One region of the Rossellomorea sp. RS05 genome, then DNA from elsewhere that is predicted to be linked to it. Evidence: riboswitches for the same ligand, from Rfam matches in the RefSeq annotation. Region 1 holds a riboswitch; each other region holds the start of a gene.
The links. A riboswitch is a leader RNA that binds a small molecule or an ion and turns the genes downstream of it on or off. The one in region 1 is predicted to bind S-adenosylmethionine.

Region 1 (7,658 bases):
TGTCGATTTCCTTCAGTGCGGTTTCGACGATCCGGGCGAAGAACGGAATTCCAGCGACGGATAGGGAGACTGAAGCCGCCGTCGGTCCGATCACATCCCCTGTGAGGATCTTCGTCAGAGGAAGGAGCGCCACCAGAAGGATGATGAACGGGACCGACCGGACCATATTCACAATGAATCCAACGATGGATTTCACGAAGCGGTTTTCGAGGAACAGCCCCTTATCCGTTGTGAAAAGAAGCACTCCGAGGGGAAGTCCGATGATAACAGCAATCAACAGGGATATCCCCACCATATACAATGTTTCTAAAAATGCCTGATTCAGATCCGGCAAGATGTCAATGATGGCTTCAGGCAGCATCTTCAAGCACCTCCAGACTTTGCGTACGCTGGGTAATGAATTCGATGGCGGCATCGATTTCGGCGCGTTCTCCGATCAATTCCATGATGAAGATCCCGAGTGGCACTTCCTGGATGTATTCGATCTTCCCGTGAAGGATATTCCCTTTCACGTGATACCGCTGGAAGACATCGGACACGACGCTTTCTTCTGCAATGGAGCCTTTGAATTGGATCTTGATCAACGTCCCTTTCCTTGCCTTCGCCAAATGATCCGGCAGGTCGAACTGAAGGATCGTCTCGATGAACTGCCTGGTCAGGGGCTCCTTCGGATTCGAGAAGAGATCATATACGGGACCTTCTTCAATGATCCGTCCATCCTGCATCACGGCCATCCGGTCGCAGATTTCCTTGACGACTTCCATCTCATGGGTGATGAGGACGATGGTCAGTCCGAGCTCTTCGTTCAGCTTTTTCAATAATTTCAGGATCGACCTTGTGGTATTCGGGTCGAGGGCGGATGTTGCTTCATCGCACAGAAGAACGGATGGATTGTTCGCAAGTGCCCGGGCAATCCCGACGCGCTGCTTTTGACCTCCGCTCAGCTGAGCGGGATAGGCATCTGCCTTATCCGATAGGCCGACCATGGCGAGAAGCTCTTCCACACGCGGCCGGATCTCAGCCTTTGGCACCTTGGCCGCTTTCAGGGCGAATGCCAGATTGCCGTAGACCGTCTTTGCCTTGATCAGGTGGAAGTGCTGGAAGATCATGCTCGTCTTCTGCCTTGCCGATCTGAGCTCGCGTGGAGACAGCTTCGTAAAGTCCAGTCCGTCGATGATGACCTCACCTGAAGTAGGTCTCTCCAACAGATTCAAGCAACGAATGAGGGAGCTTTTCCCAGCTCCGCTATACCCGACGATTCCAAAGATTTCTCCCTTTTCAATCTTGACGGAAACGTCATTGACGCCGATCACAGTTTGCTTTTTCGTTTTATACTCTTTCACAAGATGGTTGATCTCGATCATTGCGCTTCACCTCTTTTTCCAATAAAAAATGCCTCTTTCAGCTGAAAGAAGCATCGCATATCGATCATCGACTTATCTCTCAGAATGAAAACCATCCTGCAGGAATTAGCACCGTTCCATATGGAGGTTGCCGGACGTCATAGGGCCTGATCCCTCGGTCGCTCTTGATAATTTGAATACTATATAATTTTTGAAGATTTCATCTATAAGAGATAATAATGGGTATTTGGTTGGGTGTCAACTACCATTCACACCTATGGAAACCATGTAAGCGTTACCTTCACTTTAAGATTAGGCTCGAATTATTTTTGGTCCTTTCGAAAGGTTTGCTCATTTCCGCCAATCATTGGTCCCTGTTCATACTGCCACCACTTTGACGAAGCCTGCCATTTTCCATATGATAGGCTTACATCATCATTGATCCGGAGGTCACTATGAATATTCTATTAGTTGAAGACGATAAGACGATTGCAGCAGGACTTGAATACTCCCTGCAGAACGAGCAATTCGGCACATTTGTTTGCCATAATGTCGCTGCCGCTGAGGACATGATCAACACCCGCTGGACAGAGATTGATCTGTTCCTCTTTGATTTGTCCCTTCCCGACGGGAGCGGCTATGACCTGTGCTCCCTCGTAAAGAAAAAGACCGATAAACCGGTGATCTTCCTGACGGCCATGGACGAAGAAGTCAATGTGGTCATGGGTCTTGATATGGGAGCAGATGATTACATCACAAAGCCGTTCCGTGTCAGGGAACTCATGTCACGGATCAAGTCGGTCCTACGCCGCTACGATAAGCAGACGCCTGCCCATTTCACACTCGGCGACATCAAGATCCTTCCGGCTGAAGGCAAAGTATATAAGGGCGGCGAAGAAATCCAGCTGACGGCCCTCGAGTACCGGCTCCTTCTGATTTTTGCCCAGCACAAGGATCAGGTGCTCACGCGTACACAGCTCCTTGAGAAAATCTGGGATGTGGCAGGCGATTTCGTCAACGATAACACCCTCACCGTCTACATCAAACGGTTGCGTGAAAAACTGGAAGACGACCCGCAGAACCCCGGTATCATTAAGACGATCCGTGGAATGGGCTATAAGGCAGGAGACCGCTGATGCTGAGGAATAAAGAAATACGGGTGTTCCTTGTAACGATCGTGATCATCGCCGTCATCGGAACAATTTGCGCATCTTACATAAGTCTGCAAGCGTCTGTGGCCATAGCCGTCACCTCCCTCCTACTCATCACAAGCTTCATGCTTTACACAGCCTGGCGCTACAGGGAAATCGGGAAGCTTTCCGACTACCTTCGAAAGATATCAAATGGAGACTACTCCCTCGACGTTCGGGACAACCATGAGGGGGAGCTCAGCATCCTGAAGTCCGATATGTACAAGGTGACACTCCGACTATCGGAAAACAGCTCACGCCTCCAGGAAGACAAGCTCAAACTGACCGATGCCATCTCGGATATTTCCCATCAGCTTAAAACACCCCTCACCTCCATGATGGTCATGTCCGACCTGTTGAGGAATCCGGGCTTGGATGAAGGAAAACGCCGGGAATTCACACGCCGTATCCAGGTCCAGCTTGAACGGATCGAATGGCTCGTCTCCTCCCTATTGAAACTCTCAAAGATCGATGCGGGAACGGCACGCTTCAAGAAGGAGAATGTGGACGTGTCTGCCCTCATACGGGATGCCGTGGACCCTCTTCTCATCCCCATGGAGATCAAGGACGTAACACTTCAGATTGAAGACGAACCGGCCTCATTTGTTGGAGACGGGAACTGGACGAAGGAAGCCATCATCAATATATTGAAAAACAGCATCGAACACTCATCAGAGAGAGGACGTATCACCATCGCCTCTCAGGAAAATGCCCTTTTCACTGAAATCACCATTACTGATCAAGGCAGCGGGATCCCGAAGGAAGACCTCCCCCATATCTTCAAGCGCTTCTACCGGGGAAAGAATGCCACGGAAGACAGCGTCGGAATCGGCCTTGCCATGGCCTACAGCATCATGAAGAACCAGGACGGTGACATTGAAGTATCAAGCAGCCCTGCGGGAACGACCTTCTCACTCAAAATCTACAAACATACCATCTAGCCAGGTGACAGAATTGTCACTTTCACTGTCACGGAAGAGTCATTTTAGGCAGATATACTAAAAGCATCAACCAACTGGAGGTACAATTTTGTGAATATCTTACAAATTGAAAATCTGTCTAAAGTGTACGGAAAAGGGGAAACGGCGGTCAAAGCACTCGATAATGTTTCGTTCACAGTGAAACAAGGGGAATTCGTCGTCATCATCGGACCTTCGGGTTCTGGTAAATCGACGCTACTTCACATGCTCGGAGGAGTCGATCGCCCAAGCTCGGGACGCGTCCTCGTCAACGACACCGATATGTACAGCTTGAATGAAACCCAGCTTGCCATATTCAGAAGGAGGCAGATCGGGCTCATCTATCAGTTCTACAATTTGATCCCAATCCTGTCGGTGGAAGAAAATATCACACTTCCAATGCTTCTTGATAAGCAGAAAGTGGATCCGAAGCAGCTCAATGACATTACAACCAGACTCGGATTGACTGAAAGGCTCGGCCATCTGCCGAATCAGCTATCCGGTGGACAACAGCAGCGTGTATCCATCGGCCGAGCCCTCATCAGCAACCCGGCTCTCATGCTTGCCGATGAGCCGACGGGGAACCTTGACAGCAAGAACTCCGAGGAGATCATGGAACTCCTCAAAATGTTCAACAAGACATACAAACAGACGCTGATCGTCATCACCCATGACGAGCGCATCGCCATGCAGGCGGACCGCGTCATCTCCATCGAAGACGGGAAGATCTCCAAAGATGAGGTTCTCCGTCCATGAATATCATAAACAAACTGACCCTCAGACATTTGAAAGAAAACAAGCGCAGGACCATGGTCACCATCATCGGTGTCATCATCTCCGTCGCCATGGTGACCGCCGTCTCGACCCTGTTCGTCTCCTTCCTTGATCTCATGAAGCAGGACAACATCAATAAAGGCGGAGAATGGCACGTCCAGTACAAGGACATCAACCAGGAGCAGCTGGATGCCATTAAAAGTGCAGAGAATACGGATAGTGTTTTTCTTCGCAAAGACCTGGGGTATTCGAAAATTCAGGATCCCCCAAACGCAACCAAGCCGTACTTATTCTTCACCTCATTGGATAAAAAAGGCCTGAAGGAAATGCCTATTAAGCTGAAAGATGGACGCTTTCCTAAGAATGATGGGGAAGTCGTGGTTTCACAGGAGATCCTGAACCAGAAAAACAACAAACTTAAAATCGGTGATCCATTATCAGTCGAACTCGGTGACCGGTTAATGGACGATATGACTCTCTATCAGGACAATTCATTCAATGGAGACGAGGAGGATTTCCGCACTAAGGAAAAAGCCTCGTACACGATTGTCGGTACCATTGATAAACCTGATTGGGAATACCCATGGGCTCCGGGATATACGGTGATCAGCTTCTTGGACGATAAGCAGGCAGGAAGCACGGCGTTTATTACGGAGAAAAAGTTGAGCAAAAATCTCTTTGATGATGCAAAAGCCTTCGCAAAAAAACATGACATCACGACCGTTGAGTTCAACCACGAGCTTCTGCGCTATTACGGGGTTTCGAATAACGACAACCTTAATGCGACACTTTTTGGAATGGCTTCCATCATTGTTGGGATCATCCTGATAGGCTCCGTCGCTTTGATCTATAACGCTTTTGCTATCAGCGTTTCGGAGCGTGCCCGCCACCTTGGAATGCTCTCAAGCGTCGGTGCCACAAAGATCCAGAAACGAAACTCCGTCTTCTTTGAAGGGGCTATCATCGGCTTGATTTCCATCCCGATCGGCCTGATTGCCGGAATTGGTGGTATGGCCGTTACCTTCTGGTTCATGAATACCACTTTGACGAACGTATTTGCAGACGGATTAAAAATATCTGTTTCCATTACTCCATTTTCCATCCTTGCAGCATGTGCAGTCTCGATAATTACCATTTTCATCTCCACATTGATTCCTGCGAGAAGAGCGTCGAAGGTATCAGCCATTGACGCGATCAGGCAGACACAGGATGTAAAAATGAGCGGTCGTAGCGTAAAAACATCTAAACTCACCCGAAAAATGTTTGGCATCGAGGGAGAAATCGGGTTGAAAAATCTGAAACGGAACAAGAAGCGATACATCGCTACTGTATTCTCACTCGTCATCTCCATCATTTTGTTTCTCTCGGTATCGTTTTTCACTGACAACATCAAGAAATCAGCGGGCATGACACAGGAGAACTATGATTTTGACATACAACTCACTGGTCCATCCAACAACCTTGAAAGCCTGAAGCCATTTGTGAATGCGGAAAACGTCACAGATTCCGTCTTATTGGAATATGTCTCGTTCCAAAGCTGGCTAACCAGTAAGGACGTTCCATCGGCATTAAAGAAAGATCCTGATTACCATGCGAACTTAAATGATGGGAAGTATGCGTATAACCTCCAGCTGCATGGCCTTGACGAGGAAGATTTCAAGGAGTACCTCAAGAAAACCGGTAGTAAAGTCGATCCTGACGGGGTTGTTGTAATCAACATGCTTAAATATCAGGGATCAGATCGCAAATTCTATCAATCGGAAGCACTGGATCTTCAAAAAACGAAGAAGCTGGACTTGTATGACTTCAACGGTGAGGAAGATGAAAAAGTTGGATCCATTAATATCGACGGAGAAGCCGAAGAGGCACCAATGGGAATCAGAGTCGGTTATGGTCTAAACCTGATCATGAGCCGTGATACACTTCAGAAAATCCAAAAGGAAACCGGCTCAACTAATTCCATCCCTTTCCTTTATCTGAATAGCTCTGATCCTTCCGCAACCCAGGAGGCGATCGATGAGTCGAAAAGCGGAGACGTTGAGGTATTTAACATCACGCAAATGAAGGAAGAAAACGAACAGTTCTCCCTTCTGGTCTCCATCTTCGCCTACGGATTCATCACTCTGATTTCAGCCATTTCGATCGCGAATATCTTCAATACGATCTCGACAAGCATCTCACTACGGAAGCGTGAGTTCGCCATGCTGAAATCTGTGGGCATGACGCCGAAGGGCTTCAATAAGATGATCCATTATGAGAGCATATTCTATGGCTTGAAATCGCTCCTTTATGGTCTGCCAATCGGGTTCGCAGCCATGTATCTCATGCATATGGCCCTGAATGAATCGTTTGAATACAGCTTCTCCCCTCCTTGGATGAGCGTGCTGTTCGTGGTCGTTGCCATCTTTGCAATCGTGGGATCCGCCATGCTCTATTCCACAGGGAAGATCAAAAAACAGAACATCATCGACGGATTGAAGCAGGAAAACATTTAATAGGAAAAATCGGCTGTTAGCCATAGTAAAACCCGAATTCATTTGCCTGTGATGCAAATGAATTCGGGTTTTTAATTTATTTCATGAACATGACCATTTTATTGTCTCTAGCGGTTGATTGGAGTGCAAGACGAAGACTCCTGCGGGAAGAGTAGCTAATGTGAGACCCCGCAGGCTTGCCGAGGAGGCTCACGGGCTACCCGCGGAAAGCGAAGTCTTGCACGGAAATCATGAGCGGTAGTAAGAACCTACACTGATTGTCTATTCATTAAATGGGACTTGGTTAATTTTGTCCCAACCTCCTTCTTGCTTACATATCCTTACTTCACCGTCACCTCAATCGGCTCAGACACCACATTCCACTCTTCCCCGAGCATCGTGAACGTATGCTTGGCGAATACTTGTGCCTTTCCAGGGGCGATGGCTTCAATCGTATTGCCGTTGACTTTCACGACTCCATTCCCTTCGGCGACGAATAGTTCGGTCTCGATATTCTCACGATCGGCAACACGGTAGCTGACGCGTGCTTTTGCATGGATGGTTCGTGATTTTCCTTCTTTCAGGTTCACCTTTTTGATCGGCAGTTCAAGCTGTACAGGAGATTCCGTCAGCCATTGTGTGTAGTCCGTAATCGGTCCGATGAGTCCGTCTTTCAGCTTATCGGCAAACGGAGGCTCGGCACGGAACGTCCAGTGCATGCTCAGCATCCCACGCTGCCTCATGTATTGAATGAACTCTTTGTATAGGGAACCATAACTGGAATTAAGAGTCACATCGTTGATCGTTCCGTAATCCACGAGCTTCTTCGCATTCTTCAGCTTTTCCTGCAGGGTGCCCGGGACGGCTGAAGAGAATAGATATCCTCCAGGCAGCTCAGGAGCCAGTTCATTGGAGCGC
Region 2 (7,658 bases), on a different contig from region 1:
ATATGCTCATTAGAATCCCCCTTGCATCATCCGAGCATACAAAAAAAGAGACAAGGAACCCTCATCTCTTAGCGGCTTTCAAGCTATTCAAAAATGGACATTTACTAATGGAGGCATCATCATCTCCCAGATAGTATTGTTGCCATTCAAAATTATCTTCCTGACCGTACCACTTCAAACTAGGATGAACCTCTACCTCATCGTACTTCTCAAGGCGATATCTGATGATTTTTTTCATTTTCTGACCAATGGGTGTTCCTGAATTGATTTCTTCGAACACCCATCGCGGCTGAAAGGCCATCATGAAGTAAGGGAAGTGCCGGCTCTTCCGCTTTTGATGAGCAGGGGTCGCACAGAATGCAAAGTACGACTCTCCGTGATGACAGAATTCCCATGAATGATGGGAGGGATCTTTAGAAATGCCTTCAGGCCATGGTACGGGGTCATCTGCGTGAAGCTGATTCAGCAGCGCCCAGAATCGATCCCTGAATCCATCGACTGTTCCTTCCTTCCATTCAAAGAATACGACCAAGGAGGTAAATGTGCCGGCTGACCTCGACATGCGTGTATATTCTGACAGCATAGAAGCAAGTTTTCCACCTGCGGCTTCCGGTTCGCCTGAAGCGAAGCCGTACCTTACCATATCTTTTTGAAAGCCTTGAACTCCTGGAACGCAAGGGTATGGCTGATCACGATTTTCCATCATACCCTTGAAATAGTCGTATGCCTCTTGCTCCCATTCTTTCATCGCGTCCCTGTTTCCTTCGATCCATTCACGATTCAGAATCATTGGTGTCCCCCCTCGGAAATACACCACATGATATGTAACGGTCATGAACTGGGTGTCTGTCTAGGAGAACAATACATCCGCTGCACGGATGGCAAAGTAAATGCCGAAGCCGAACATGACCACTCCAGAGAGTATCGAGATGAGACGCAATGCACCCGGACGGACATATTTCTTGGCGCCCGTGGCAATGAAGGCCATGGTGATATCCCAAATCGTGATTCCGATAAAAATCCCCAGGCTATATAGGAGGACATGACCTGTTCCGTAGGAGGAAGTCGTTTGAGCCAGGATCGAGCCGTAAATCCCAAGCCAAAAAATGATGCTGAGGGGATTGGATAGTGCCATGATAAAACCTGTCCATAGCGATTTTCTCTTGGACTCTCCTTCAGCCCCCTGTTGCGGTTGCATCAGTTCATGGGATTTCGCAATACTTTCAATACCCGTGAAGATCAGGATGAACGCACCCGACATCCACAGGATCAATTGGATGATCGGCGTGTCGATGAACGGTGCGAGCCCAAAGTAAATGGCAAGCATGAAGATGGCGTCGGCTCCCATGCCTCCGACGCCTACGAGCCATGAATGCCAAAACCCATAGCGTATCCCCTTGTCCAACTGAGCCGCATTGATTGGCCCCATCGGTGCAGACAAAGATAATCCCAGGAAGATATAACTGAAGAAAATACTCATGAATGCCCACCTTTACCACGTCTTTCTTCCATTGTATTCAGGCTTGTCTTGAAATAGTCGTGGATATTGTAGTGGGGACCTTCTGCTTTGCATGTAATCCTGCGCAGTGTACATACTAAATGGCGAATGACAGTTTCCAGGAGGGATACACAATGGACCAACAGCCTTTCAACCAGCAACACATGCAGGCACCGCCGAATCATGGCGGGCATGAACTATTTGATGCCCACGAAGTGATTGCAGGAATCATCTCCATGCTTGATCAGTATCAAATGTATGAGCCCCATATTCAGGATCCGGCCCTGAAGGACATCCTTCATCGCCAGTCCTCATTTGTGACAACGCTATATAATACCATTGTCGAAAGCTTCTCAACAGGCAGCAAGCCTCAGGTTCCGACACAGGTTTACGAGATGACGCAGGAGCATCAAACCGTTTATGGCATCAAAGCAGGAGCGCCCAAAAAGCCGAATGCGTCTGTACAGGACCTATCGGACAATGGCTTATCCGCTTACATGCTCGGTCAGACCAAGTCACTCGCCTCCCTTCTTGCCATGACGGCCCTTGAAATGACCAATCCCGTCCTGAGAAGAGTGGTGGCAGACAGCGTGCCGAACTTCATCGAGATGAGCTACGAAACCTTCCTTTATCAGAATAAACATGGGTACTATCAGGTTCCTCAGCTGCAGGCTCAGGACATGGCCCTCATGCTTCAAAGCTATGCCCCTTCCAATCAAACTAAGCATTGATCAAAAAATCCCGTCCTTCGTTTTGAAGGACGGGATTTTTCACATGCCCACCCATCCAGACATATGATGGTTGATAAAAAGGCATGGAGGTGTATTTCGTTGATCCATATTGTCAAGACAGGAGAAACGCTGTATCAGATTGCCACCGATTTCCGTAAGCCCCTTAAGACCATCATCGATGCCAATCCCGGTGTGAGCCCGGGAGCGATTTATCCAGGGCAGCCCATTGTCATTCCTGGCATCCCGAATACCCATACCATCCCGTACAGGATCGAGGTTTCAGTGAATAAACGGTGGCTCCGCCTTTATAAAAATGGAACACTGGTGAAGCAATATCCCATAGCAGTAGGAAGGATGCTCCATGAAACCCCGATCGGTGAGTTCATCGTGATCAACAAATCTCCCAATCCAGGTGGTCCATATGGGACGATGTGGATGAGCTTGTCGAAGCAAGGTTATGGCATCCATGGAACCAACGATCCAAGCTCGATTGGAAAAGCGGTATCGGCTGGATGCATCCGGATGCAGAATAAGGACGTGGAGGAGCTGGCAGGAATCATCCCGGTGGGAACACCTGTCATGATCACCCCTTGATCACCTCACGACCCTTTTGGCCCCGGAAGCATCGAGACCGGCAAACGTGTGGAGCACGTCAGCAGCTCTGTAAATATCCTCCGACCCGATAAGGGCCGTTACCTTTTCCGGATCTTCATGGATGGAAGATACATCGATTCCGGAATCACCAAGAGCGGACCTCACCCCGAACCTCAGAATGTCTGAACCTGGTGATTTCACGATGGTCACTTTTGCCTGCTCCACCTTCTTCGAGAATTCCTGGCCAAGATCGCGCAACAGATGCTCGACGTCGCTGCGGTCAGACGCATCCACCGTCAGGGTCAGATCCTGCCCCTTCCAGTGCAAATCGGGTTTCACGTGGATGACTTCGAGGGATTCCTTGAGAAGGGATTCCAACCCGTAAGCGGCATCCTTCATACTGATGGAGGCGACCTCATCTTTGAACGCAACTCCGACAGGGCCCCGATCAGTGATATGAATGTGGTCATCCACGAGTGTTCCCTCGCCTTTGATCAAGCCTGGAAGGATACGGAATGGAATCCTGCTCTTTTTTGAATGAAAGACGGCCCTGGGATGGATGACAGCTGCCCCGGAATCAGCGAGACAGAGAACCTCACGGTAGGTAAGATGTGGGATTCTCGTCGCAGCAGGGACAACCCGGGGATCGGTCGTATAGATCCCATCTACGTCCGTATAGATATCACAGCGCTCCGCACCAAGGGCTGCAGCAAGGGCCGTCGCCGTCGTATCGGAACCTCCCCTTCCAAGGGTCGTGATTTCACAGGCATCTGTGAATCCCTGGAATCCCGCCACCACAGGGATGATTCCTTTACGGAGCTCATCCTGCACCCGGGATGGGTCGATCCCTTTTATCCTGGCCTTCCCATGGACGCCATCTGTTCTGATGCCCGCTTGTCGCCCAGTAAGGGAGACGGCTTTGAATCCCGCCTCTTGAATCGACAGGGTCAACAGGGCAATGGTGATTTGTTCACCAGTGGATAACAGGAGGTCCATTTCCCGTTTCGGTGGATGGGCCGTGATTTCCCCCGCGAGCTTCGTCAAATGGTCGGTCGTGTCACCCATAGCGGACACGACGACGGCCACTTCTTTCCCCTTTTGCTTCTCACGGATGACATGCTGGGCCATCCGTTTGATTCTTTCCACCGATCCCACTGAGGTGCCTCCGAATTTCTGTACGATGATCTCCACCATGTCCCCTTCTTTCGTAAATAGTTAACGTACCGATGCTTCCCTTTTCAGTCTGGACTCGAGGGGAAGTTCCTTCAAGACAGGATAGGGCTGCAGCCTCTCATCTGCTTGCTGCACTGCGTTCAACTCTTCTTCACTACCTCTGATGAAGAGATACAGGTGGCCACTCAGTGTGATGCGGTCCAACAGATCAAAGCGGTCGACCCATTCCGGCAATGCCTCATCCGGAGTCCTCACCACCCATTCACCATCACGGCCGGAAAGGGATTCGACTCCTATTCTGGCACGCGTCTCGGAAGATGCGTATCTTCCTTCGATCAGTGAGAGAAAATCCTCCACCATCGCACTTCCTGTAGGTAATTTACCCGCTCCCGGTCCTGAAAGAGTGACCCTTCCCACCAGGCTCCCTTTTACAGACACAACGTTTTCAACATTCTCCACTCCATAAAAAGGATGGGATTCCTTCACCAATACGGGTTCCACTACCCCGCTTATGCTTTCCCTGTCCCTTTGAATTGACCCGACATGCTTGAACCGGAGGGAGAAGGATTCAGCGGCCTGCAACCAATCGCTGGTTAGATCCGTGATCCCTTTTTTCGGGACCGCTTCCCAGTCGGGCTGACAATGGAAGGCTGCTCGACTGAGGATCATGAGCTTATAGAAGGCATCCTGTCCTCCAACATCACTGGTGGGATCTGCTTCTGCGTATCCTTTTTCCTGAGCAATAGAAAGGGCCCGCTCGAAGGACAAGCCTTCTTTCCTCATCTGGGAAAGGATGAAATTGGAGGTCCCATTCAATATGCCTTGAATATGTGTGATTTCATTCACATTCAGAAGTTGCCTGATGGCACCGATAATGGGAAGTCCTCCTGCCGTAGTCGCTTCAAATCCGACTGCGACTGCCCGTTCACGCGCACGTGTCAAAAGGTCCTCACCCTTCGAGGCAAACATCGCCTTATTGGCCGTTACAACATGGATCCCCCGTTCGATGGCCTTGGTGAGATAGGTGTAACCAGGTTCTTCCCCGACAATCGCTTCAAACAAGACATCGATGCCCTCATCTTCCAGGATTTCGTCAAAGTCCGTCGTGACCTTGATGCTTGGATCAATCTCTCTTTCCTTTAATGGGTCTTTGATCAAGATGGCACGGATCCGCACCTCTTTTCCCGTGATATCCTTGATCCTTTCGCGATGTGTGTCCAGGGCTTCGTATACTCCCTGACCGACGGTTCCGAATCCGAGTAGTGCTACGTGCAATTCTGACATGTTTCTTCCTCCTAAAGGGTTGAATGACTTGGTTGAAAGATGGCAGGGGAAACAAAAAAGTCCCCTTCTTATGGTTAAGAAGAGGGCTTATCAGGCAGGCTCCTCCCCTTATCTTCCAGATCACCATCGATCTGTAGGAATTGGCACCTTTCATGATTGCAGGTTGCCGGGCTTCATCGGGCCTATTCCCTCCGCCGCTCTAGATAAGAGTGTGTGTTTTTCTGGTTTGTTCAGTCAATAAGTATGAGTAGGATTATATAGGGGATCAGGGCTTTACGTCAATAGGTTTTTTATCTTTTCTGATAATTAGACTCTTTTCGACCCCTTAAAAACAGGGCTAAAAAAGATTTATTTAAAATACCTCAAAATACGTTTTAACCCGCACATGGAGGGAAACAAATGACTACTCAACACCATTCAGAAAGGATCGGGTTACACCATGTTTAAGAAATTCCTGCCAAATGACGTCCAAAAGTACCTGCTCATGTCCAAAAGACAGCGGGCTCACGAAATCCAGCTCACCATCTGGTTCATGCCCTTCCTTTACATCTGCCTGTCCCTGCTGCTTGTGGCATGCACCTTGTTCCTAGATCTGAAAGTAGAGCTGTCTCATTATGTACCAAAGCTCTTCAGCATGAATGCATCGGTCACAAGGACGCTTGTCAGCACCCTGATCGGCGGGGTCCTCACTCTGAGCGCCTTTACCTTGAACTCCCTTCTCGTCGTCCTTACGACATTCAGTGGACAGTTCTCGCCCCGCATGCTGCTGAATTTCATTTCCGATAAAAAGACTCAGCATGCTCTCGGCATCTTCAATGGGAGCTTTGTCTTTGTACTATTCATCTTCCTCTTCATCGGAAGTTCAAAGAAAGAAATGTTCACCGCCGCACCCGTCTTGACCGTCATCGTTGCCTTCATTGCGGCCATCACCTTCATCTTCTTCATCAACCACGCCTCTACGTGGATGCAGGTCCATAATATCACCTACAACATGAAGAAGGTATCCGAAGTCATGATCAATCAAACACTGAAAAAAGATCTGGAATGCCACCGGACAAAGGATGATCATCCCCAGTTCGATCTGGATGAAAGCAAGTGCCTGAATGTCAAAGCAAAGGCTTCTGGCTACGTACAGATTATCGACTTTCATTCCATGATTGAGAAAGCTCGGGAGGATGGGATCATCGTACGTCTGCACTTCAAGATCGGCGATTTCGTCCTCTGCGGCAACGACATTATCTGCCTTTACGGTGCGGATGAAAAAAAAGTCGATATGGAAAAATATCTAGCTCTAATTGAAATCGGACATAAAGAAACGGAAATTCAGGATCTTCAAATGGGAATGCATAAACTGGCAGAGGTGGCCATTAAATCTCTAGGCAATGATGATCCAAAAACAGCATCCAATACCATTCACCAGATTACGGATCTGATGCTCACCATCAATCATCATCTGTCATTCTCTCCTTATTTAATTGACGATGATGAGGATGTTAGGGTCATTCTCGAGATTGAAGACTTTGATTATTACCTGTATCGCGGATTCGGATACGTCAGGCATTATGCCAGGGGCAACCACCTGATCATCACTGATATCGTCAAGGCTCTTTCACGTCTTTCAGAAACCCTTCCGCGCGAACGGCATCAATGCCTGTGGGACTTCGCCGCCAACACCATCGATCATATAGAAGAATCCGTGATCTATGAACTGGATAAAACCTTCTTGCTCACCGAACTGAAAATCCTTGCCAAAATCACCGGTCATACTGATGAGTACCAACACATCCACCATAGATTTTATCCCGATGCCAATCGGAACGTATAACTGATGTTTCTCGTACGAATACAAAAAGAGCCCATTGGAAGCCGTAAAGCCCGCATCCGATGGGTTCTTTTTGTTATGAATTCTTCACGATGGATCCTTCAAGTTCATCAATCTCTTTTTCCACGAACGCCACAAGCCCCTTGATCATATCAGCGGAAAAATCAAAAGATAGTCCTGCCGCTTCATACACATCGGATAGAGAAGCCGTATTCCCGAGACGGAGCGCTTCCTTGTACCCTTCGATTGCCCGAGCGGGGTCTTCTTTGTAGATCCGGTAGAGTTGCAATGCCCCAAGCTGGGCGATGACATACTCGATGTAATAGAAAGGGACCTCAAAAATATGAAGGACAAAGAGCCACTGCTTCTTCTTCACCTCTTCATACCCACTCCAATCCTCTTCCGACGACAGATAGCTGTCTACGATCCTTCCGTACGCCTCTGATCGCTCCTCCTTGGAATGACCAGGGTTCTCGTACATCCAGTGCTGGAACTCATCGACCCTTATTCCTGACGGGAAGAATTGGATGATGTCCCTCAGCATATCAAGTTTGGC
Region 3 (7,658 bases), on a different contig from region 1:
CATTGGCGATCCTTCGCATTCTCTCCTTCGTTTCGACGAGGGCAAGATTGCAATATTCAATCCCTGTACAGGACACGGAATATCCGATAAAGGATAACGGGCTCGTGGAAATTCTATCGAAGATTTTTTCTTCCAACAGGGCGTCCACATGCTCATCCGGGATATTCGGAATGATGAGATTCTGTGAATTGCAGTTTCGCAGTTCCCCGTTCCCGTATTTTTTTGATATCCTTGCAAGCTCCAGCACTTCGTCGGAACTGAGTCTGCCTACCGGAACATTCAGTCCCACATAGTTCAGCCCCTCTTGCTTCTGAGGCTTTACTCCGTAAAAGTAGCCTGCATTCCATCCCGTTACGGCATCTTCCCCACCATCAGGTAGCTCGACATACTCCAGTAGTTTTTCCTTGAACTTTTCAGGTCCCCAGTCGGCAACGAGGAACTTCAAACGGGCGAGATGCCTCTTCTCCCTGTATCCAAAATCCCTGAAGATCGTGGTTACAGCAATCGTTACGTCCTTTACCTGATGAGGTTCGATGAATACATCCAGCGTCTCGGCAAGGAATGGTCTGGCAGATAGTCCGCCCCCAACCTTCAGGTGGAATCCTGCCACCTTCTTGCCTTCAATGACCTTGGTGGCAGGAACGAAAGATGCACAGTTGATTTCAGCATTGGATGCATTGTTGATGTTCGAAGAGATGGACAGCTTATATTTTCTCGGAAGATTTGAGAAATCCTCATTGAGCTGGAAAAAGTCATACACTTCCTTCACGATTTCCCTTGTATCGAACAGTTCATCCGGATCGATACCCGTCAATGGATTACCGACGATATTCCTTGTGATGTCACCGCAAGCACCTGCGGAGGAAAGGCCGACTTTTTCAAGACGCTCGAAGATGTCGGGAATCTGTTCGATTTTAAGCCAGTGGAACTGGATTGCCTGTCGCGTCGTGATGTCATACACATCACGACCATACTCTTTACAGATGGCTGCAAGTTCGACGGCTTGATCATAGGTAAGGATGCCAGAAGGGACATTGACCCTCATCATGAAATAACCATCTTCCTTTGGACGTTGCAAATACAGGCCTGCCCATTTGAACTTATCCCACTCTTCCTTCGGGATCGATGAAAAACCATTTTTTGCGTATTCAGGGATATCCTCCAATATAGTCAAGCCATCCCGCTCAAGCTTCCATTGTTCGGTTTTATTCAATTTCTCATTTTGTTCCCAGTGCTTCTGATATGCCATGCTCTCCACTCCTTAGATCAATTGTTTGACTTGAAGATGATTCCAAATCTGCTCAACGCACTCGTCTACCGAATGTTCTTTTGTGTTCAACGTGATTTCAGGATTTTCCGGCTCCTCATAAGGGGCGCTGATGCCTGTGAAATTCGGGATCTCCTGATTCCTTGCTTTTTTGTATAGCCCCTTCGGATCCCTTTTTTCACACTCATCAAGGGGACAATGAACATAGACCTCAAGGAACTCTCCCTCACCGACCAGACTGCGGACCACGGCACGGTCTTCTCTGTAAGGCGAGATGAAAGCGGTGAGGACGATTTGACCGCTGTCCACGAATAGCTTCGATACTTCACCGATCCTGCGGATATTTTCTTTTCGATCCCTTTCATTGAAGCCGAGGTCGGCATTCAATCCGTGGCGGACATTGTCTCCATCGAGTACATACACTTGCTTTCCTTCTTGGAACAGTCGATGGGACAGGGCATTGGCAACCGATGACTTCCCGGAGGCAGATAGCCCTGTGAACCAAAGGATGAAGCTGCCATGGCCATTTTTATTTCGGCGGTCTTCTTTTTTTACGGCACTTTCATGCCAGACGATATCAGACATGATTTCTCCTCCTTACTGTGATTCTTCCTTCTTCAATCCGTCGATGAGCACCTTGATGACTTCTGGTCTCGAGAAGGTGCTTGGAGGGACTTCCCCTGCCCTCAGCATGCCGCGCACCTTCGTTCCCGACAGAATGACCCGGTCCTCTTTTCCGTGGGGGCACGTTTTGGTCGTTGCCATGCCTTCACATTTCTGACAGTAGAAGCTGTGCTCGAATTTTAATGGTACGATGCCAATTTCATTCTCGCTAAACTGCTCAAAGATCTTCTGTGCATCATAGGTTCCGTAATAGTCTCCGACCCCGGCATGATCACGTCCCACGATGAAATGAGTGCATCCATAGTTTTTCCTCACCAGCGCGTGGAAAATGGCTTCGCGAGGTCCTGCATAACGCATAGCTGCCGGGAATACCCCCAGGAACACACGGTCCGTAGGATAATAGTTTTTGAGAAGGACCTCATAACTTTCCATCCTGATCGAAGCCGAAATATCATCTGACTTCGTTTCTCCGACAAGGGGATTGAGGAATAAGGCATCCACTGTTTCTAGAGCCGTCTTTTGGATATATTCATGAGCTCTGTGAACCGGGTTCCTGGTCTGGAATCCCACGATCGTCTTCCACCCTTTTTCTTTGAAAGCCGCTCTCGTCTCCACAGGATCGAATGTGTGAGCTTCGAAGGGTTTATTCAAGCGCTTATGTAGGGTGATCTCCCCTCCCACATAGATGGGGCCACGGTGGAAAAGCTTTTTGACTCCGGGATGCTCAAGGTCTGTGGTTCCATAAACGAGCAGCGTCTCTTTTTCTTTATCAGGGGTGAAGATTTCCTTTACATCGATCGATCCGTACGTTGTCCCGTCGTATACCAGTCTGCTTTTACTCCCGACCGTTAAGCGATCTGCAACCTCCTGTTCCACTGGCAGGGTGATCGGGATGCTCCAGACGGTCCCATCGGCAAGCCTCAGATTCTCGACAACACTCTTATAGTCTGCTTCTTGCAGGAAGCCATTTATGGGACTGTATCCTCCTATCGCTATCAATTCGAGATCGCTCAATGAAATCTCATCGAGGGGAATCTCCGTCTTGATGATCTCCACTTCCTCTTCAGGTGCAAATGATCGTATCAGTGTTCCTCCATGTGGTTCTAAACTCATTATGTTTCCTCCTTCAATACAATCAGATTCCTCCACCATCTTCATGAACGGCCCGTTTTTCTTTCCGGATTGCTTTCATCAAGGATAATGCCCCTATCGTCGCAATCATGACCGAAACGGGGATGATGATGGAATAAATGTCATAGTCGACCAAAAGCTTTACAAGGAAATACGAAATACTCAATGACACAAGTGGTGAGACGATCCAGATCTTCACGATCTTTTTCACGATATCGCTCTGGATGACTTCCCTTCCGTTCCTGGCGGTGCCAAGTCCAATAATGGAAGAAGACGTCACCTGGACCAGGGGTACGGGAAGCCCGAAGATCGAACTTGTGATCACCAGACCGGCTCCTACACTAGAAATGAGGATCCCCTCTGGCTTGGTGAACCGGGTGATCTTCTTGCCGTTCGTTTCCACTACTTTAGCACCCAATAAAAGTGCCCCTATTGCGACAAACGCTCCTCCCACCCAAACGGCCGGACCCGCTTTCAGCATGCCGGCCCCAACCAGGGGACCGACGGCATTGGCCACATTGTTCATGCCCGCAGAGAAGGCCTCCAGGAAGCCAGCGAGAATCAAAACGTACCCGATCCATGTATGATTGAATGTCCACCCCCGCTTTTCGAGCCCATATAGCCCTTTAGCAAGCAACCATGTAAGAATGAACGCCGTAAACGGGACAATCACCCAAAACAACATGATGGTCAGCAGGGATTTAATGAATAGAACCTGATATGCTACCCCTACTCCCACCACAGCCCCGACCGTCACCTCACTTGTCGAAAGCGGGATTCCCATCAGATTGGCAATGAAAAGGGAACAAGTAGCGGATAAAAGAATGATGATCACTAACTTGGACGTCAGGATGGTTGATGGAATGATTCCCGACCCGATGGTTTTGACTACCTCACCACCTCCGAGGACTGCACCGGCAAGGACCCCGATGGAGCAGATGACAAGGGCTACTTTCATTTTCTTGATGGCACCCGATCCGTAAGCCACCCCCATTGTGGCAGCCGCGCCGCTTGCCCCAATATTCATGGCAAAGAATAAACTGATGATGATGGCGATGATTTCCAGCATGTCTACCCTCCTAGTGTAGCCCGCATTCCGTCTTGCCTTTGCCTGTCCATCTGCCTGATCTCAAATCATTCATATCATAAGCAGGGGATGTACAATGGGAGCACCCGATGCTCGGGTAGCCTTGATCATGCAACACATTATATGGAAGGGATTGTTTATGGACATATCTCCATACATCCTTCCATGTCCAATGGATCAATGGACAGATCTTGATGGAACTGAACTTGTCATCTTTATTGATGAACTGTGTATCCTTCCGCGTCGGGGACTGCTCGCGCCTGAGCCCTGAAATCCAGGCATCCCCGCCTGAAAGCACCTCCTTCAACGGATCGAGCTTCCTGATCTGACAGCACTGATTCGGCTGCGTTTCCCATAACCGATCCCCAAATTGTGCTGCTTGTTCCTCGAGGGATAGCGCAGGTTTTTTCATCTCAATTTGAAGGGAAGGATACTTTTCTTCCACTTTTTTGATTGTCTCGTACGTTTCCTTGAAGTGGACATCGGTATCCAGGAAGACGATGTTTGCACTGGGATTCACCTTAGAGATGAGATCAATCAGGACCATTCCCTCGATTCCGAAGCTGCATGCGTACACAATCCTGTCACCATAATGCCCATATGCCCATTCCAAGACGTTCAGGGCCCCTTTGTAGGTGGGATCAACCCCGAAGTCCTGATCATGTTCTTTCCAATTTTCGTGTGTCAACACGTTGATCACCGCTTTCCTCATGCCCAAAAGAAAAAGACATTCATGCGCAGTCAAATAAAACCTGCGGATGAATGCCTCTAGTTTTTCTAGTCAGCATGATTATTTGATTCGTACTTTTTCATTCCGTTCTAATTGAATGACTTTACCGTTTTGCACCACGATCGTAATGGAACCGAAGTCCATGTTTTCAAGCATGGAATTGATCGTATCCATCCATTCCGCCTCATTTTCCTGCTTATCCTTCTTGTTCATCGACTTCCCCCCCCGTTTACAACATCTGGGTCCATGGAAAAACAGCCCCCCATTTCGGAAAGCTGTTCAGGTATCGAACCTTATCTTCCAAAATGAGTCCCATTTTGCTGGAGTTAGCACCTTACATTATGTAGGTTGCCGGGTTTCATCGGGCCAGTTCCCTCCACCACTCTGGATAAGTTATATTCATTTGAATAACTAAAATAATAACAGATAATTGAGATAAGTCAATCCGACTTTTTTTATAGGAATAATGAATTTGAACTATTTTTCACAAACTCATTTCTTCCAGGCCCTTAACACAACGTATTCAGAGAAATACGATTCAACCACCATTTTTTATTTGTGGGCCTATCCAAATTCTTGATTCCATTCATCCAAACAATAGTAGGCTGTGTCCGCAAACAAAAAAAACGTGATCAGGCAGCCACGATTTTTCATACTTGGATAATTGATTAGGAAGCCGGCCCGCCGGAAATGTACAGGATCTGACCGTTCACGTATGATGAGCGTTCATCTGCAAAAAAGGCAACGGCGTTGGCGATATCTTCAGGCTGACCGCTTCGCCTGGCCGGTATTTGACTGATACTCATGCTGACCAATTCGTCAAACGGAACACCCATACGCTCGGCGGTCTGGCGCGTCATATCGGTCTCAATGAATCCTGGTGCCACGGCGTTTGCGGTGATCCCGTAAGGACCGAGCTCGCTGGCAAGCGTCTTCGTCAACCCCTGAAGGCCAGCTTTGGCAGTGGAATAATTCGCCTGTCCACGGTTCCCCAATGCAGATGTGGAGGATACATTGATGATCCTCCCGTACTTTTGCTGGACCATGAAGGTTTGGACCTCCCTCGTCATGAGGAACGCTCCTTTCAGATGGACGTCCATGACCGTATCCCAATCCCCATCGGACATTTTATAAAGAAGATTTTCCCTGATCACGCCTGCATTGTTCACGAGGATGTCAATCCGTCCGAAGAATCCAACAATTTCCGCCACGGCTCCCTTTACATCATCCGATTTGGAAATATCCGTGACTCTCAGAAGTGGTCCACCCCCTCGTGCGTCTTCCCCCATCAATCGAGGGGCTGCGTCATCCGTGTCCAGTACTGCAACCTGATATCCTTCCTGTGCAAGCCTTTCCGATTCCTTTAGCTCCACCGGTGACGATGGCCACCCTTTTTATATTGGTCACGTTCTGCTCACTCCTTTTGTGAATGGTTGTTCATTCAGTGGGCTGCACTCGACTGCAACCACTCTACGTATCAATTCGGCATATTATGGAATGTTCCTGCATCTCCCTTACGGATGAGCGTATTTGTGTTGAGTGAGCGCCAGGATCACGTAATCATCTTTCACTGCGTATATACAGATACAACAGAATCCCGGACGGCCGTTGGGCTTTCCGGGATCCTGTTGTCACACCAATAATTGAAACAGCGTCTTATCCTGATTGACACATTGATACGCAAATCCTTTTTGATTCATCCGGTCAAGTAGTCCGGGGTAATCTTCCCTATGCTTGAGTTCGATTCCAACGAGTGCGGGTCCGCTCTCTTTGTTGTTTTTCTTCGTATACTCAAAGCGGTTGATGTCGTCATGAGGTCCAAGCACCTCATCGAGGAATTCCCTGAGGGCTCCGGCCCTTTGGGGGAAATGAACGATGAAATAATGCTGCAATCCTTCAAAGATCATCGATCGTTCCTTGATTTCCTGCATTCTGCCGATGTCATTATTGCCGCCGCTCACGACACATACCACGTTTTTCCCCTTGATCTGATCGGCATACTGATCGAGGGCTGCGAGTGAGAGCGAACCAGTAGGCTCTGCAACGATCGCATTGCGATTATAGAGTTCGAGGAGGGTTGAACATACCTTTCCTTCAGGCACCACAAGCAGATCATCTAATACCTCCCGGCAGATCCTGTAGGTGATTTCACCTACATTCTTAACTGCGGCACCGTCTACAAAGGGATCGATATCCGAAAGGGTGACATGCTTGCCCTGGGTCAGGCACTCGTTCATGGCGGCAGCGCCCGATGGTTCAGCACCAATCACCAATGTATCGGGCGAAACACTCTTCAGGAACGTCCCCATTCCCGCAGCCAACCCGCCTCCACCGACCGGGACGAACAGGTAATCGATCTGTTCGCTACAATCATTGAGGATTTCTACTGCCACTGTCCCTTGGCCAGCAATCACATCTTCATTGTCATAAGGATGAATAAACGTCCGATTTTCTTGTTCGCTGCATAGAATGGCTTTTTCATAAGCATCATCGAATGTATCACCTGTCAAGACCACTTCCACATGTTCTCCGCCGAAGAACTTCACTTGATCCACTTTTTGCTTCGGGGTCGTGGTCGGCATGAAGATCTTTCCGTGGCTTCGCAAAAGGTGACAGGAATGGGCGACTCCCTGGGCATGGTTTCCGGCGCTCGCACAGGCAATCCCGTTTTGAAGTTCCTGTTCAGACAGTTTTTTGATGCGATTATAGGCACCACGGATTTTGAATGATCGCACGACTTGAAGATCTTCCCGTTTCAGATATACGTTACACCCATATTTATCCGATAGCAGAGAATTGAACTGCAAAGGTGTATGAAG
Region 4 (7,658 bases), on a different contig from region 1:
AACCTGACAAAAGAAAAACTCTCAACCATGGCATCCAAGCTATATGCCGCAGAAAGCTCCGTCTATCGTACGGTCGGTCTCTTTGAGGATAGGATGAGCAAGCTCTCTGATGAAGAAGTGAAAAACGGGGCGGAAGTGGCTAAATCCATTGCTGAGTATGCCATCGAATGCTCACTCAATAAATTCTTCGGTACGGAAGTGCTGGACTATATCGTGGATGAAGGCGTACAGCTTCACGGTGGTTACGGATTCATGCAGGAATATGAAATCGAGCGCCTTTACAGGGATTCCCGTATCAACCGGATTTTCGAAGGCACAAACGAAATCAATCGTCTCCTTGTACCTGGCACCTATTTGCGAAAAGCCATGAAAGGCGAACTTCCACTGCTGCAAAAAGCACAGGCCCTGCAGGAAGAACTGATGATGCTTATGCCTGAAGAAGTGGGCGACGAGCCTCTTGCACAGGAAAAGTACCTGGTGCGCAATGCAAAGAAAATCGGCTTGATGCTTGCAGGACTTGCCGCGCAAAAATTCGGTAAGGCCCTTGAGAAAGAGCAGGAAGTCCTTGTGAATATCGCTGATATCGTCTCAGAAGCATATGCAATGGAATCCGTTGTATTGAGGACCGAAAAAGCGATCGAAACGACTGGTTTGGAGAAAGCTAAGCAGAAGCTCCTCTATACTCAGATCTTCTGTCAGGAAGCTTTCAACAAAATCGAGCAGCATGCCAAAGAAACATTGGTGGCTACGGAATCAGGTGACACGCTCCGCATCATGCTGTCGGCCCTGAAAAAATTCACCCGCCACACACCGGTCAACGTCATCGCCCTCAAACGCGATGCATCCGTGAAACTGATCGACGCTGAAAAATATATCGTGTAAGAAGAAAGGGGCTGCCTGCATGCAGCCCCTTTTTAATGGAAGCATAAGAGTGGGAGCTCGATAGGAGTCCTGATATGCAGAACAGAATGTTGATGCATGCAGATCCTGCTTACCCATCGCCCTCTTTCCGCCTATGTGATTCCTGGAAGTTGCGCATAGCAGCAGATTGTGCTTTTTTAATGGAACAGACGACAGCGTCAAATCATTCTCTACAACAATCGACAGCCGGTATTGTTCGCCAAGCACAAAAACGGATATAATGATGAAGAAAGCACTCAAATGAAAGGTGGTGAAAACAATGGCAATCACATTCTATTCCTACCCTAAATGCGGGACGTGCCGCAAGGCGAAAAAATGGCTTGAACAAGAAGAGGTTGATTTCAACGAAATACATATTGTCGAGGAGCCACCGTCCAAGGAGACGCTGAAAGATCTTTATGAAAAAAGCGGACTGCCCCTGAAAAAATTCTTCAATACAAGCGGCATGAAATACCGGGAACTGGGCTTGAAAGACAAGGTCAATACCGCCTCAGAAGATGAACTCCTCGAACTACTGGCTTCAGATGGGATGCTGATCAAGCGCCCCCTCACGACCGATGGTCAAAAGGTAACCTTGGGCTTCAAGGAAGAAACGTTTGAAGATACTTGGAAGTAATGGAAGCAGCAGAATATTTGTGCAAGACTTCCTTGCTTTTCTCTTAAAGAATGTGTCAATATTAGTTTGTATAACTAGCATGGAGGGATAAAGATGAGCACACCGAAAGAACTGCGTTATTCAGAAGAACATGAATGGGTAAAGTCCGAAGGCGGCAACGTCCGAATCGGGATCACAGCATTCGCACAATCAGAACTTGGTGACATCGTCTTTGTCGAGCTGCCGGAAGTCGGCGATGAAGTCAAAGCGAACGAGCCTTTTGGAAGCGTTGAATCGGTCAAGACCGTTTCTGAACTTTACGCTCCTGTATCAGGAAAAGTGGTCGAAGTGAACGAAGACCTGTCTGACAGCCCTGAATTCGTCAACGAATCTCCATACGAGAAAGCATGGATGGTTGTTGTGGAACCTTCAGACGCTGGTGAAGTGGACAAACTGATGACATCTGAAGAATACGATAAAATGATCAACGAAGGCTAAAACAGGAACACCTTGGGATAAATTCTCAAGGTGTTTTTTTATTCTCAAGGGCAAGATAAATTCAACCTTTAATGAAAGGATGATGGTCATGCTCACACCTAAACAGGCCGATGTGACCGATCGTGTCATCGGAAAAGTGAAGGATGGCTCCATTGAGCTATTCCTTGATAACCAATCAATCGGGAAAGTCCCCCTTTCGTTGGAGGGGATCAGCATGCAGCCGAATTTCGAGGCGAAAGAAAATAAAATCTACCAGAGCTATACCTCATCAGAAGGGCATGACGCCCGCTATACGGATTGCGATGAAGGTGGATGGTGTTAACATGACATCGGGGGATTCCCCCCGGTGTTCTTTAGGATCAAATCCTTTGCAAAATACCACTGACATGAGAAAATAGAGATAATAAGTGGACCATTAATAATCTTTTACTACTTCACTGAAAGTCAAGGTGATTGTCATGGAAGTCGTGGATGAAAAAGTCCTGATCGTAGAAGGCACATCCGATAAACGAAAGGTCAAAGATATCATCAGTGAGCCCGTGGAAATCATTTGTACCAATGGTACGATCAGTCTGACTAAAATGGACGAACTGATTGATTCATTAATCGACAGGGACGTATACATCCTTGTGGATGCCGACGAAGCCGGTGAAAAACTCCGCAAGCAATTCAAGCGGGAGTTCCCGGAAGCAGGCCACCTGTATATCGACAGGATGTACAAGGAAGTGGCTGCTGCCCCGGAATATCACCTCGCTTCCGTTTTGATCGGAGCCAATATTGATGTCCACCAACAATATCTTGGAAAAAGGATGAATTAGCTTTGAAAGAGTTGAACAGCCATGAAGCGCTGCAAACGATTCGAAAGAATGAAAGACTGCTTGCCCTCTATTTGTATACACCCATGTGTGGGACCTGTCAGGTTGCAGGGAGGATGATCGAGATCGTAGAAAATCTGCCCCAACCGTTTGTTTTTGCAAAGGCAAATCTGAATTACATGGCGGATTTCGCAACTGAGTATGCGATCGAGAGCGTTCCTTGCCTCCTCCTGTTCAAAGATGGAGTCGAGGTCGACCGGATCTATGCGTTCCAGTCTGTACCGTTTCTGTATGAAGCATTGAATAAGATAGCGTGAAGGGGCCAAAAAGGCCTTTTTTTTATGCTCGAATAGCAAAAGAAATAGATGGATTTCAACGGAAACCACTACGACTTTTCTACATACCGGGACATATTTCTCGGGAAATGAAACGAACCCGCCAATATATTGTCTATTGGGCCCTTCCTTCGACAGTCCGTCCACAATCTGTCGAGAAAGTACGGGAGGATAAACAATCCAGTAGTGGAATTAGTTAAGTATCCGAGATACTGGAGGGGTTGCATGAGAGAGTATTTAGAGAAAGTAGTAGATCAATGCGAGACCAGGTATCACTTACAATTATTATTTCCAGACACACCTTTCGTCCTACACTTCCAAAGTGGCTCAAGCGGGTACAGTCTGTCTATTTCGAATAAGGGATGCGCCGTACTTCCCGAACCACACCCTGATCCCCATCTGACGATAATTGCTGGAGAGGTCCGGCAGTTACTTTCTTTATTTGCAGGGAATGAGCGATTAACTTCCCTTGTTGATAAAAAGGATGTCGTAGTCCGTGGGGGTTACCGGCATTTGTTGTTTGCTGAATCCGTGCTTTGGTTGACCCGTTTTCACATCGTTGAACCAGTGAGCGTATAATGTGCAAAAATGAATTGACACCATGTTTATTCGGTGATAGTATCTTTTTAGTAACAAATTTCTGAGTATTTAGTATGGATAATTAAATAACGTTTATCTCTTATTAAGAGTGGTGGAGGGAAGTGCCCGATGAAACCCGGCAACCGTCAATGAAAATTGACACGGTGCCAATTCACTCGAAGCGAAGGCTTCGACAGATGAGAGAAAGTCTGCTATTGAAATAGTATGCCTTTCTGCTTATCGCAGAAAGGCATTTTTATTTTTCAAATGACGTTCGATGATTTAACAGCAAACGTCATTTGGATATAATTCCTAGTAAACCGGTGGTTTTACTGATGGCGAGGTGGATACAACATGATTACGATTTCTGATGTAAAAAAAATCTTTCAAACGAAAAACGGAACGGTTTCAGCTGTCGATGGGGTGGATATGACCATCAAGGATGGAGAAATCTTCGGTGTGATCGGATACAGTGGAGCCGGAAAGAGCACGTTGATCCGGATGCTGAACGGGCTTGAGGTCCCTACTGATGGTTCCGTCGATGTGAACGGTCAGCTCATTTCACAGGCAAAAGGGAGGTCCCTCAGGGAGGCAAGGCAGTCAATGGGTATGATCTTCCAGCATTTTAACCTTCTTTGGTCGAGGACGGTCCTGGAAAATATCCAGTTTCCCCTCGAAATTGCAGGTGTATCGAAAAAAGAGAGGATCAAAAAAGCAAATGAGCTTCTCAACCTGGTCGGGCTTGAAGGCCGAGGTGATTCTTATCCATCGCAATTGAGTGGAGGGCAGAAGCAGCGGGTCGGCATTGCCAGGGCGCTGGCGAATGATCCGAAAGTGCTGCTATGCGATGAAGCGACTTCCGCCCTTGATCCACAGACCACAGACAGCATCCTCGACCTCCTGGTGGATATCAATGATCGCCTTGGATTAACGATCGTGTTGATCACCCATGAGATGCATGTCATCCGCAAGATCTGTCACAGGGTAGCGGTCATGGATTCAGGTAAAGTCGTGGAAGAAGGGGACGTACTTGACGTGTTCCGGAACCCTAGGGAAGAAGTGACGAAGCGTTTTGTAAAAGAAGTTTCTCAGCAACAGGAATCGGATGATGTCTTGGAACATTGTCCGGATGGGAAGGTGCTGAAACTGACGTTTGTAGGAGAAAGCACAGATCAGCCTCTCATCACAGCGCTGATCCGCCGGTTCGATATTGAAGTGAACATCCTTCAAGGGCAGATATCCCAAACGCAAAAAGGGGCCTTCGGAACGTTGTTCATCCAGCTCACCGGAGATCCATTGATTGTGGATCAGGCCGTCGCTTTTGCTGAAAATCAAGTGAAAGTGGAGGTGATGGAGAGATGATTGAAAAAGTCTTTCCGAATGTCGATTGGGAGAAAATGTGGGAGGCAACACTTGAAACCTTATACATGACGGGGATGTCGGTCATTTTGACCTTTTTCCTCGGTCTTGCCCTTGGAATCCTCTTGTTCCTTACATCGAAGGGGAACATTTGGGAGAACAAGGCGGCTTATTCGATTACCAATGCGGCAGTCAATATATTCAGGTCCATCCCTTTCATCATTCTGATTGTGTTACTGATTCCATTTACGAAGGTATTGATCGGGACGATCCGGGGGGCCAACGCGGCCTTGCCGGCCCTGATCATCGGTGCTGCCCCGTTTTATGCCCGGATGGTGGAAATCGCCCTCCGCGAAGTCAATAAAGGGGTCATCGAAGCAGCGAAAGCCATGGGGTCCAAGACGAGTACCATCATCATGAAGGTCCTTCTCCCAGAATCCATGCCGGCTCTCATCTCGGGAATCACCGTGACGGCCATCGCATTGGTCGGTTATACCGCAATGGCAGGCGTCATCGGAGCTGGCGGTCTCGGGAATCTGGCATTCCTGGATGGATTCCAGCGCAGCAGGACCGATGTCACCTTGGCGGCGACAATCTTGATCCTGGTTCTTGTATTCATCATTCAGCTTGTCGGTGATTATTTCACCAATAAAATAGATAAACGATAAAAGGAGAGAATTCAGATGAAAAAATGGCTAGTGGGAACGATTGCAGCAGCGAGTATTATAGGATTGGCAGCATGCGGAACCGGCGGGAGCAACGGTAGCTCAGGCGATTCAAAGGAACTCGTGGTCGGAGCATCCAATGTCCCTCACGCTGAGATCCTTGAGGAAGCAAAACCGATCCTTGAAAAAGAAGGGATCGACCTGAAGATCGAGACGTATCAGGATTACGTACTCCCGAATAAAGATCTGGACAGCGGGGACCTGGATGCGAACTACTTCCAACACATTCCTTACCTTGAGGGGCAAAAGAAAGAACACGGATATGATTTCGTCAGTGCCGGCGGAATTCACATTGAACCGATGGCTGTCTACTCGAAGAAGCATAAATCCCTTAAAGATATCCCGGAAGGCGGAACCATTCTATTCAGTAACTCCGTGGCAGAGCACGGAAGGATCCTGACTTTGCTTGAAGCAAACGGTCTGATCAAATTGAAGGATGGGATCGATAAAACCCAGGCGACATTGGATGATATCGCCGAAAACCCTAAAAAATTGAAATTCGACTACGAATACGAGCCGGCCCTTCTTACTCAGCTTTACAATAATGAAGAAGGCGATGCAGTCGTCATAAACTCCAACTATGCCATCGATAGCGGACTGGATCCGGTCAAGGATTCCATTGCCATTGAAGACAAGGAATCACCGTATGTGAACATCATCGCGGTCAAAAAAGGCGATGAAGACAAAAAAGAAATCAAGGAACTCGTGAAGGTGCTTCAGTCTGATGAAATTCAGGACTTCATCAATAAAGAGTGGAAAGGTTCCGTGGTTCCGGTCAAAGAATAAATACCAAACATAATCTTTTTGCAATAAGCTCATACTATTTTCGATCACTCGAATTAGAATGGAGCTGAAAGTGATGCAGGTAGAGCCTAGAAATACGACGGAAGCGGCCCTGCTCGATTATAAGACGGGGCTTGGGATCTTCACTGAAAAAATGCCGGACCTGGCGCAGCAATACAATGCTTTCACGGAGCATTGTTTCCGTGAAGGGGTATTATCAAAGAAAGAGAAGCAGCTGATCGCCCTTGGCATCAGTTTGTATTCTCAAGATGAGTACTGCATCATCTACCACACAAAGGGTTGTCTCGATCAAGGATGTACGGAAGAGGAAATCCTTGAAGCCGTGGGAGTAACTGCTGCATTTGGAGGCGGAGCAGCCATGAGCCAGGCGGTCACGCTTGTTCAGCAATCCATGCACGATCTGAATGAACTGAAGCATTAAATGAAAGGAGGGTCTTCGGACTCTCTTTTTTTGCATTTCAAAAGAGGATGAACTCCTTTCAGGAGGATACAGGCGGAAACGTGTAAGAAAGTCTGACAATTTAGCGCAGAACAGGAGTGAAGGATGATTTTCTGAAAAAATCACCCCACACACGTTTTGGCAAAAGAATGGCAGGGTAGTATCCTTAATGAGTAACACAAAAACCTGAAAGGAATGATTCACTATCGACTCTCTTGACAGTATGTCGTACACAAGCGAAATGGAAAAGGCCATGCATGGAGCCCACGGAGTAGGGTACGAGGTGTACAAACGAAAGCATGAAGTTCGGATGCAAGTAGAGAAGCAGAGAGAGAAGGATTATAGGGAAAGCCGCAGGATGATTGCTGCACTCGATCGAAAAGTGCATGCTAATATATAGAAGAATGACGGAGGAGCCGGTGATGGATGAATCACTGGTTTTTCTTATGTATAGAGGTTTAAATGGGCATTCATCCGTGATAAGGTAGGGGATGTAGGAACGTGATTTGCTCATGGGACGGATCATGTATGCAGAAGGGCGTTTGGGCCAACAATAGAAGGGTATTTTTTCCCGTTTCCACGCCGTCC

Region 2: it holds a riboswitch for S-adenosylmethionine, as region 1 does, so the genes downstream of both, ABJ225_RS14965 (homoserine dehydrogenase) here and ABJ225_RS20840 (methionine ABC transporter ATP-binding protein) in region 1, are expected to answer to the same signal.
Region 3: it holds a riboswitch for S-adenosylmethionine, as region 1 does, so the genes downstream of both, ABJ225_RS04575 (DUF2292 domain-containing protein) here and ABJ225_RS20840 (methionine ABC transporter ATP-binding protein) in region 1, are expected to answer to the same signal.
Region 4: it holds a riboswitch for S-adenosylmethionine, as region 1 does, so the genes downstream of both, ABJ225_RS18775 (methionine ABC transporter ATP-binding protein) here and ABJ225_RS20840 (methionine ABC transporter ATP-binding protein) in region 1, are expected to answer to the same signal.

The regions. Positions count from the first base shown of each region.
Region 1 covers NZ_JBDKWY010000012.1:61,060-68,717, reverse strand. Annotated here, with positions in the region: gene ABJ225_RS20845 (methionine ABC transporter permease) at 1-361, opposite strand, end outside; gene ABJ225_RS20840 (methionine ABC transporter ATP-binding protein) at 351-1,364, opposite strand; SAM riboswitch class I at 1,434-1,538, opposite strand; gene ABJ225_RS20835 (response regulator transcription factor) at 1,799-2,479, shown strand; gene ABJ225_RS20830 (sensor histidine kinase) at 2,479-3,474, shown strand; gene ABJ225_RS20825 (ABC transporter ATP-binding protein) at 3,565-4,248, shown strand; gene ABJ225_RS20820 (FtsX-like permease family protein) at 4,245-6,761, shown strand; gene ABJ225_RS20815 (glycerophosphodiester phosphodiesterase family protein) at 7,082-7,658, opposite strand, start outside.
Region 2 covers NZ_JBDKWY010000005.1:259,424-267,081, reverse strand. Annotated here, with positions in the region: gene ABJ225_RS14990 (YqcI/YcgG family protein) at 62-790, opposite strand; gene ABJ225_RS14985 (LysE family transporter) at 851-1,480, opposite strand; gene ABJ225_RS14980 (spore coat protein) at 1,633-2,229, shown strand; gene ABJ225_RS14975 (L,D-transpeptidase family protein) at 2,329-2,823, shown strand; gene ABJ225_RS14970 (aspartate kinase) at 2,824-4,014, opposite strand; gene ABJ225_RS14965 (homoserine dehydrogenase) at 4,039-5,280, opposite strand; SAM riboswitch class I at 5,386-5,490, opposite strand; gene ABJ225_RS14960 (DUF2254 domain-containing protein) at 5,720-7,105, shown strand; gene ABJ225_RS14955 (M3 family oligoendopeptidase) at 7,179-7,658, opposite strand, start outside.
Region 3 covers NZ_JBDKWY010000001.1:883,121-890,778, forward strand. Annotated here, with positions in the region: gene ABJ225_RS04550 (nitrite/sulfite reductase) at 1-1,249, opposite strand, end outside; gene cysC (adenylyl-sulfate kinase) at 1,262-1,855, opposite strand; gene sat (sulfate adenylyltransferase) at 1,865-3,004, opposite strand; gene ABJ225_RS04565 (inorganic phosphate transporter) at 3,027-4,088, opposite strand; gene ABJ225_RS04570 (phosphoadenylyl-sulfate reductase) at 4,102-4,800, opposite strand; gene ABJ225_RS04575 (DUF2292 domain-containing protein) at 4,900-5,013, opposite strand; SAM riboswitch class I at 5,130-5,234, opposite strand; gene ABJ225_RS04580 (SDR family oxidoreductase) at 5,508-6,212, opposite strand; gene ilvA (threonine ammonia-lyase IlvA) at 6,471-7,658, opposite strand, start outside.
Region 4 covers NZ_JBDKWY010000009.1:26,692-34,349, forward strand. Annotated here, with positions in the region: gene ABJ225_RS18745 (acyl-CoA dehydrogenase family protein) at 1-882, shown strand, start outside; gene ABJ225_RS18750 (arsenate reductase family protein) at 1,181-1,537, shown strand; gene gcvH (glycine cleavage system protein GcvH) at 1,631-2,014, shown strand; gene ABJ225_RS18760 (YusG family protein) at 2,103-2,336, shown strand; gene ABJ225_RS18765 (toprim domain-containing protein) at 2,473-2,832, shown strand; gene ABJ225_RS18770 (thioredoxin family protein) at 2,835-3,146, shown strand; SAM riboswitch class I at 3,841-3,947, shown strand; gene ABJ225_RS18775 (methionine ABC transporter ATP-binding protein) at 4,098-5,105, shown strand; gene ABJ225_RS18780 (methionine ABC transporter permease) at 5,102-5,770, shown strand; gene ABJ225_RS18785 (MetQ/NlpA family ABC transporter substrate-binding protein) at 5,786-6,613, shown strand; gene ABJ225_RS18790 (carboxymuconolactone decarboxylase family protein) at 6,687-7,052, shown strand; gene ABJ225_RS18795 (YuzK family famiily protein) at 7,294-7,470, shown strand.